Linked DNA regions of Pleomorphomonas sp. PLEO. Each later gene encodes a partner of the first gene's protein in a complex. Links are inferred from orthologs where the notes say so. Each region holds a gene or a part of one and is shown in the gene's direction. Other genes may lie near its edges.

Evidence for each region.
Region 2: the proteins of rimM (region 1) and rpsS are in contact, whole or in part, in a crystal structure (PDB 3A1P), measured with the Thermus thermophilus proteins. The link is inferred for Pleomorphomonas sp. PLEO from one-to-one orthologs. Residues at the interface, in WP_008632437.1 of Thermus thermophilus: Val4, Glu5, Ile6, Gly7, Arg8, Arg22, Gly23, Glu24, Val26, Leu84, Glu85, Glu86, Gly87, Arg88, Tyr89, Tyr90, Tyr91, Phe92, Leu94, Asp111, Ile112, Leu113, Asp114, Ala115, Gly116, Ala117, Gln118, Asp119, Val120, Ile122; in WP_011173711.1 of Thermus thermophilus: Lys28, Arg29, Leu30, Lys32, Thr48, Gln56, His57, Val58, Pro59, Val60, Tyr61, Thr63, Met66, Glu73, Phe74, Pro76, Thr77, Arg78, Arg81, His83, Gly84, Lys85, Glu86, Ala87, Lys88, Ala89, Thr90, Lys91, Lys92, Lys93.

What each region holds. Positions count from the first base shown.
Region 1 is NZ_CP166625.1:625,648-628,903, forward strand. Bases 20-2,963 are described here. They hold rimM (ribosome maturation factor RimM), read left to right. Parts: upstream 20-1,190; coding sequence 1,191-1,736; downstream 1,737-2,963. Other genes in these bases: ffh (signal recognition particle protein), read left to right, coding at 20-407; AB6N07_RS02690 (chorismate mutase), read left to right, coding at 404-697; rpsP (30S ribosomal protein S16), read left to right, coding at 755-1,114; trmD (tRNA (guanosine(37)-N1)-methyltransferase TrmD), read left to right, coding at 1,733-2,443. In the rest of the region: more of ffh, read left to right, coding at 1-19; AB6N07_RS02715 (exodeoxyribonuclease III), read left to right, coding at 3,101-3,256. UniProt on the Escherichia coli protein: One of at least 4 proteins (Era, RbfA, RimM and RsgA/YjeQ) that assist in the late assembly stage of the 30S ribosomal subunit.
Region 2 is NZ_CP166625.1:4,085,335-4,088,376, reverse strand. What follows is about bases 174-2,903. They hold rpsS (30S ribosomal protein S19), read left to right. Parts: upstream 174-1,264; coding sequence 1,265-1,543; downstream 1,544-2,903. Other genes in these bases: rplP (50S ribosomal protein L16), read left to right, coding at 2,732-2,903; rpsC (30S ribosomal protein S3), read left to right, coding at 1,927-2,709; rplV (50S ribosomal protein L22), read left to right, coding at 1,547-1,927; rplB (50S ribosomal protein L2), read left to right, coding at 410-1,249; AB6N07_RS18975 (50S ribosomal protein L23), read left to right, coding at 174-390. Outside these bases: rplD (50S ribosomal protein L4), read left to right, coding at 1-100; more of AB6N07_RS18975, read left to right, coding at 97-173; more of rplP, read left to right, coding at 2,904-3,042. UniProt on the Escherichia coli protein: In the E.coli 70S ribosome in the initiation state it has been modeled to contact the 23S rRNA of the 50S subunit forming part of bridge B1a; this bridge is broken in the model with bound EF-G.

The sequences.
Region 1 (3,256 bases):
AGCCTGCCGTCATCGATGCCAAGCGCCGCAAGCGGATCGCCGCCGGTTCCGGCACTGACGTGTCCGACGTCAATAAGGTGCTGAAGATGCACCGGCAGATGGCCGACATGATGAAGGCTATGGGCAAGCAGAAGGGCGGCCTGTTCGGTGGCCTTGGCAAGCTCGGTGCCATGATGGGCGGCGGCGGTATGCCCGACCCGTCCAAGATGGATCCGGCCCAGCTCGAGAAGATGGCTCGCGACATGGGAATGGGCGGTGCGCTCGGCGGCAAGGGTGGTCTCCCGCCGGGGTTGCCAGGGGCGCTGCCGCCGGGCCTCTCTGGTCTGCCAGGTCTGCCAGGTCTGCCCGGCGGTCGCCTGCCGGGGTTGCCGGGTCTTCCCGGCCTGCCGAAGGGGCCAAAGAAATGACGACGCTCGATCCGGTGATGGCCGAGCTCCTGGAACTGCGCGGCTCGATCGACAACATCGACGCGGCGCTGGTTCACCTTCTTGCGGAGCGCTTCAAGTGCACGCAGAAGGTAGGTCGGCTCAAAGCCGAGCACAGCCTGCCGCCGGCCGATCCCTCGCGAGAAAAAGTTCAGATCGAACGACTAAGGGCGCTTGCCGCCGATGCTCGGCTCGATCCTGATTTTGCTGAGAAATTCCTGAACTTCATCATCACGGAAGTGATCAGGCACCACGAGGCTCTTCGCCGATAGGCGGTGCCTCTCCCTAAACCAAGACAGTCAACCTCAAGAACAAGCTGGAGTAACCCGATGTCCCTCAAGATCCGTCTCGCCCGTGGTGGCGCCAAGAAGCGTCCGCACTACTCGATCGTCATCGCCGACGCCCGTTCGCCGCGCGACGGCCGCTTCATCGAAAAGATCGGCACCTTCGATCCGATGCTGGCCGACGACGTCGAGAACCGCGTCGTGCTCGACACCGACCGTGCCAAGTACTGGCTCGACCAGGGCGCTCAGCCGACCGATCGCGTGCTGCGCTTCCTCGACAAGGCCGGTCTCGCCAACCGTCCCGCCCGCAATAACCCGAACAAGGCCGAGCCGGGCGAGCGGGCCAAGGAACGCGCCACCGAGCGCGCCGAAAAGGCCGCCGCCGCCGAAGCTCCGACCGAGTGATCTCGGCCTGACATCATCCTATAAGGGACCGTCCCGCCCAGCGGGGCGGTCCTTTTCGTTGCCGGAGACCCCCACAGTGGCCGAGCCGCAAAAGTCCATCCTGATTGCCGAGATCGGTGCCGCGCATGGCGTGCGCGGCGAGGTTCGCGTCAAGGCGTATACCGCCGATCCGTTGGGCATCGCCGATTACGGTCCTCTGAATGACAGTCGGGGCGGCGTCTTCCGCGTGAAGTCGCTGAGGCATTTGAAGGATGACATGCTGGTCGTGGCTTTCGAGGGCGTGGCCGACCGCACCGCTGCCGAAAAGCTCACTCGCACCAAGCTTTATATCGATCGTTCGGCGCTGCCGCCGCCGGAGGAAGACGAGTTTTATCACGCCGACCTCGTGGGTCTTGCTGTCGAGACGACGGCCGGCGAGCCGGTTGGCACCGTGGTGGCGGTGGCCAACTTCGGGGCTGACGATCTCCTCGATGTACGCCGCCCGGATGGCGCCTCCGTCTATGTGCCGTTCACTCGCGCCGTCGTGCCCACCCTCGATTTTGTCGCCGGGAAGGCCATCATCGAGCCTCCGGAGGGTCTTCTTGAAGACGCTCGCGAACCGGACGGGGAGGGGACGCCGTGACCGGCTTCGCGGCCGATGTGCTGACGCTTTATCCCGAGATGTTTCCCGGACCGCTGGGCGTCAGCCTTGCCGGCAGGGCGCTTGTCGAAGGGGGATGGTCGCTGACGGCGACGCAGATCCGTGACTTCGCCGAAGGCCGCCACCGCAATGTCGATGACACCCCAGCTGGCGGCGGCCCCGGCATGGTGATGCGTGCCGATGTGCTCGCCCGCGCCGTCGATGCGGTGTCCCCGCTGGACGATCTTCGCCCACGCCTGCTGATGACACCGCGCGGGGCACCGCTCAAACAGGCGCGTGTGCGAGAACTGGCCGCCGGTCCCGGCGTGGTTATTGTCTGCGGCCGCTTCGAGGGGGTCGACGAGCGGGTCATTGGCCGCCGTCAGCTCGAAGAGGTGTCTATTGGCGACTATGTTCTATCGGGCGGAGAGGTAGCGGCCATCGTGCTTCTTGATGCCGTGGTGCGGCTGCTGCCCGGCGTGATGGGGAACGAGCTCTCCGGCTTCACAGAAAGCTTCGAGGAAGGACTCCTCGAACACGCCCAATACACCCGTCCGCCGGTCTTTGAGGACGAGGCGATCCCGCAGGTGCTGCTCTCTGGCGACCATGCGAAAGTGGATGCCTGGCGCCGCGCCGACGCCCAAAGGGTGACACGCGAGCGCCGACCCGACCTCTGGGCTGCGCATGGGCCGCGCGAAGGCCGGAAATGAGCGCTTTGATGAGGCTTTTTGGCAAAGAATCTGGGCGCGAGTGGTCGACAAACCAATCCAGCTCGTGTAGGAACCCCGCCCATATAGTTGATTGACGTATCGCCCCTTCGTTCGATGTAACGATGTTTCGGGCGCTCTGGTCGGCTCAGGAAAAAGAAGGAATCCAAAGATGAGCAAGATCATCCAGGAGCTCGAGGCCGAGCAGATGGCCGTCGTAAAGGCCCAGCGCGAGCTGCCCGAGTTCTCCCCAGGCGACACCGTTCGCGTCAACGTGAAGGTCACCGAAGGCACCCGCACCCGCGTGCAGGCCTACGAGGGCGTCTGCATCGCCCGCAAGGGTGGCGGTCTCAACGAGAGCTTCACCGTCCGCAAGATTTCCTACGGCGAGGGCGTCGAGCGCGTCTTCCCGCTCTACTCGCCGATGATTGATTCGCTCGATGTGGTGCGCCGCGGTAGGGTCCGCCGGGCCAAGCTCTACTATCTGCGCGATCTGCGCGGCAAGGCGGCTCGTATCTTCGAGGCGACCAACTCCCGCGCCCGCAAGCTCAACGACGCTGCCAAGGCCGCCAAATGAGTTCAGCCCAAGGCTGACTGATCGATCCGGGCCCGCGTGCTTCCGCTCGCGGGCCTTTTCACGTCCGGAGATCCCGAAAGCCCATGCGACAGGTCAAGATCGCCACCTGGAATATCAATTCCGTCCGCATGCGTCGGCTTATCGTCGAGCGTTTGCTCAACGAGGCGGCGCCCGATGTGCTCTTCCTGCAGGAGACCAAGTGCCAGGATGGGCAGTTCCCGGCGGCTGACTTCCGCAAG
Region 2 (3,042 bases), 3.5 Mb from region 1 along the record:
GCTGCCCGTACAGGGCATCAACGTCTACGACATTCTGCGTCGTGACACGTTGGTTCTCACCAAGGCGGCCGTGTCGGCGCTTGAGGAGCGGTTCAAATGACCAATCTGAAGCACTACGACATCATTCGCATGCCGGTGGTCACTGAAAAGGCGACCATTCAGGCTGAGAACAACAAGGTGGTCTTCAACGTTGCCAAGACCGCGACCAAGCCCGAGATCAAAGCCGCCGTCGAGCAGCTGTTCTCGGTTAAGGTCAAGAGCGTCAACACGCTCGTGCGTAAGGGCAAGACGAAGCGCTTCCGGGGCATCATCGGTACCCAGTCCGACGTGAAGAAAGCGATCGTGACCCTCGAAGAGGGCCATTCGATCGACATCACGACGGGCCTCTGATCCGAGCGGCAGGACGATTATGGCACTCAAATATTACAAGCCGACGACCCCGGGCCAGCGCCAGCTGGTCCTCGTCGATCGCTCCGAGCTTCATAAGGGCGCGCCAGTGAAGGCGTTGACCGAGGGTCTTAGCAAGACCGGCGGTCGCAACAATCACGGCCGCATCACCGCTTATCATCGCGGCGGTGGTCACAAGCGCTCTTATCGTCTCATCGATTTCAAGCGTCGCAAGCTCGGCATGAATGCCGTGGTTGAGCGTCTGGAGTACGATCCCAACCGCACCGGCTTCATCGCCCTCATCAAGTATGAGGACGGCGAGCTGAGCTACATCCTGGCCCCGCAGCGTCTGGCCGTTGGCGACAACGTCGTCGCCGCGCCCGCCGCCGACGTGAAGCCCGGCAATGCGATGCAGCTGTCGGCCATTCCGGTCGGCACGCTCGTCCACAATGTCGAGCTGAAGCCCGGTAAGGGCGGTCAGGTTGCCCGCTCGGCTGGCTCCTACGCCCAGATCGTCGGTCGCGACCAAGGCTACACCGTTGTGCGCCTCAACTCTGGCGAACAGCGCAAGGTGCTCGGCACTTGCTTTGCCACCATCGGCGCTGTGTCGAACCCCGACCACTCCAACGTGTCGATCGGTAAGGCTGGCCGCAATCGCTGGCTGGGCAAGCGCCCGGTCAACCGCGGCGTGACGATGAACCCGATCGACCATCCGCACGGCGGCGGCGAAGGCCGCACCTCGGGTGGCCGTCATCCGGTTACCCCATGGGGCAAGCCGACCAAGGGCAAGAAGACGAGATCGAACAAGTCCACGGACAAGTTCATCGTCCGTAGCCGCCATGCGCGCAAGAAGTCGCAGTAAGAGAGAGGAACGACCGTGACTCGTTCGGTTTGGAAAGGCCCGTTCGTCGACGGCTACCTCCTCAAGAAGGCGGAAGTCAGTCGCGCGAGTGGCCGCAATGAAGTCATCAAGATCTGGAGCCGTCGCTCCACGATCCTGCCGAATTTCGTCGGACTTACGTTCGGCGTTTACAACGGCCTGAAGCACATTCCGGTGTCCGTGAACGAGGACATGGTGGGTCACAAGTTCGGCGAGTTCGCGCCGACCCGCACCTACTATGGCCATGGCTCGGATAAGAAGGCGAAGAGGAAGTAACCCATGGGCAAGCCGAAGCGTGAACGCACGCTCGCCGACACTGAGGCGCAGGCGGTGACCCGCAACCTTCGCGTCTCGCCGCAGAAGCTCAATCTTGTCGCGGCTCTCATCCGCGGCAAGAAGGTCAACACGGCGCTGGCCGATCTCACCTTCTCGCGCAAGCGTATTGCTGACGACGTGAAGAAGACGCTGGAGTCGGCGATCGCCAATGCCGAGAATAACCACGACCTGGACGTCGATGCTCTCGTCGTCAAGGAAGCTTTCGTGAGCAAGGGCCTCGTCATGAAGCGCTTCTCGCCGCGAGCTCGTGGTCGTGTCGGTCAGATCCAGAAGCCGTTTGCGAACCTCACGATTGTGGTTCGCGAAGTCGAGGAGACCGCCTGATGGGCCACAAAGTTAATCCGATCGGTCTGCGTCTCGGCATCAACCGGACCTGGGACTCGCGTTGGTTCGCGAGTAAGGCCGAGTACGGCGCGCTGCTGCACGAGGATCTCGCCATCCGCAAATTCCTCTTCGAGGAACTGAAGACGGCTGCGGTATCCAAGGTTGTCATCGAGCGTCCGCACAAGAAGTGCCGCGTCACCATCCACTCGGCTCGTCCGGGCGTGGTGATCGGCAAGAAGGGTGCTGACATCGAGAAACTGCGCAAGCTGATCGCCAAGTTCACTTCCTCGGAAGTGCATCTCAATATCGTCGAGGTGCGCAAGCCCGAGACCGACGCGACACTGATCGCCGCGTCGATCGCCCAGCAGCTCGAGCGTCGTGTGGCTTTCCGCCGTGCGATGAAGCGTTCGGTGCAGTCGGCGATGCGTCTCGGTGCCGAAGGCATCCGCATCAACGCCGGTGGCCGTCTCGGCGGCGCCGAAATCGCTCGTCTGGAGTGGTATCGCGAGGGCCGCGTGCCCCTGCATACGCTTCGTGCCGACATCGATTACGGCATCGCCACCGCCCACACCGCTTACGGCACCAACGGCCTGAAGGTCTGGGTGTTCAAGGGCGAGATCCTGGAGCACGACCCGCTCGCTTCCGAGCGTCGCGCGCTTGAGGGTAACGAAGGTGAACGTTCTGGCGGCGACCGCCGTCGTGAGCGTGACAATCCCCGTGGCGACCGTGAAGGTCGTGGCCGTGGCCGTGGTCGCGAACGCGACGGCGATGGTGCGCGTTAACTAGAGTTTTGGGAGAAGGACGATGCTTCAACCGAAGCGCACCAAATTCCGTAAGCAGTTCAAGGGCCGCATCCATGGCGTGTCCAAGGGCGGTACCGACCTGAACTTCGGCGCTTTTGGCCTCAAGGCCATGGAGCCCGAGCGCGTCACCGCGCGGCAGATCGAGGCGGCTCGCCGCGCGATCACCCGCCAGATGAAGCGTATTGGCCGAGTCTGGATCCGCGTGTTCCCGGACGTTCCGGTCACCGCTAAGCCGACCGAAGTCCGTATGGGTAAGGGCAAGGGTTCACCGGAGTTCTGGTGCGTCCGCATCAAGCCCGGCCGGATCATGTT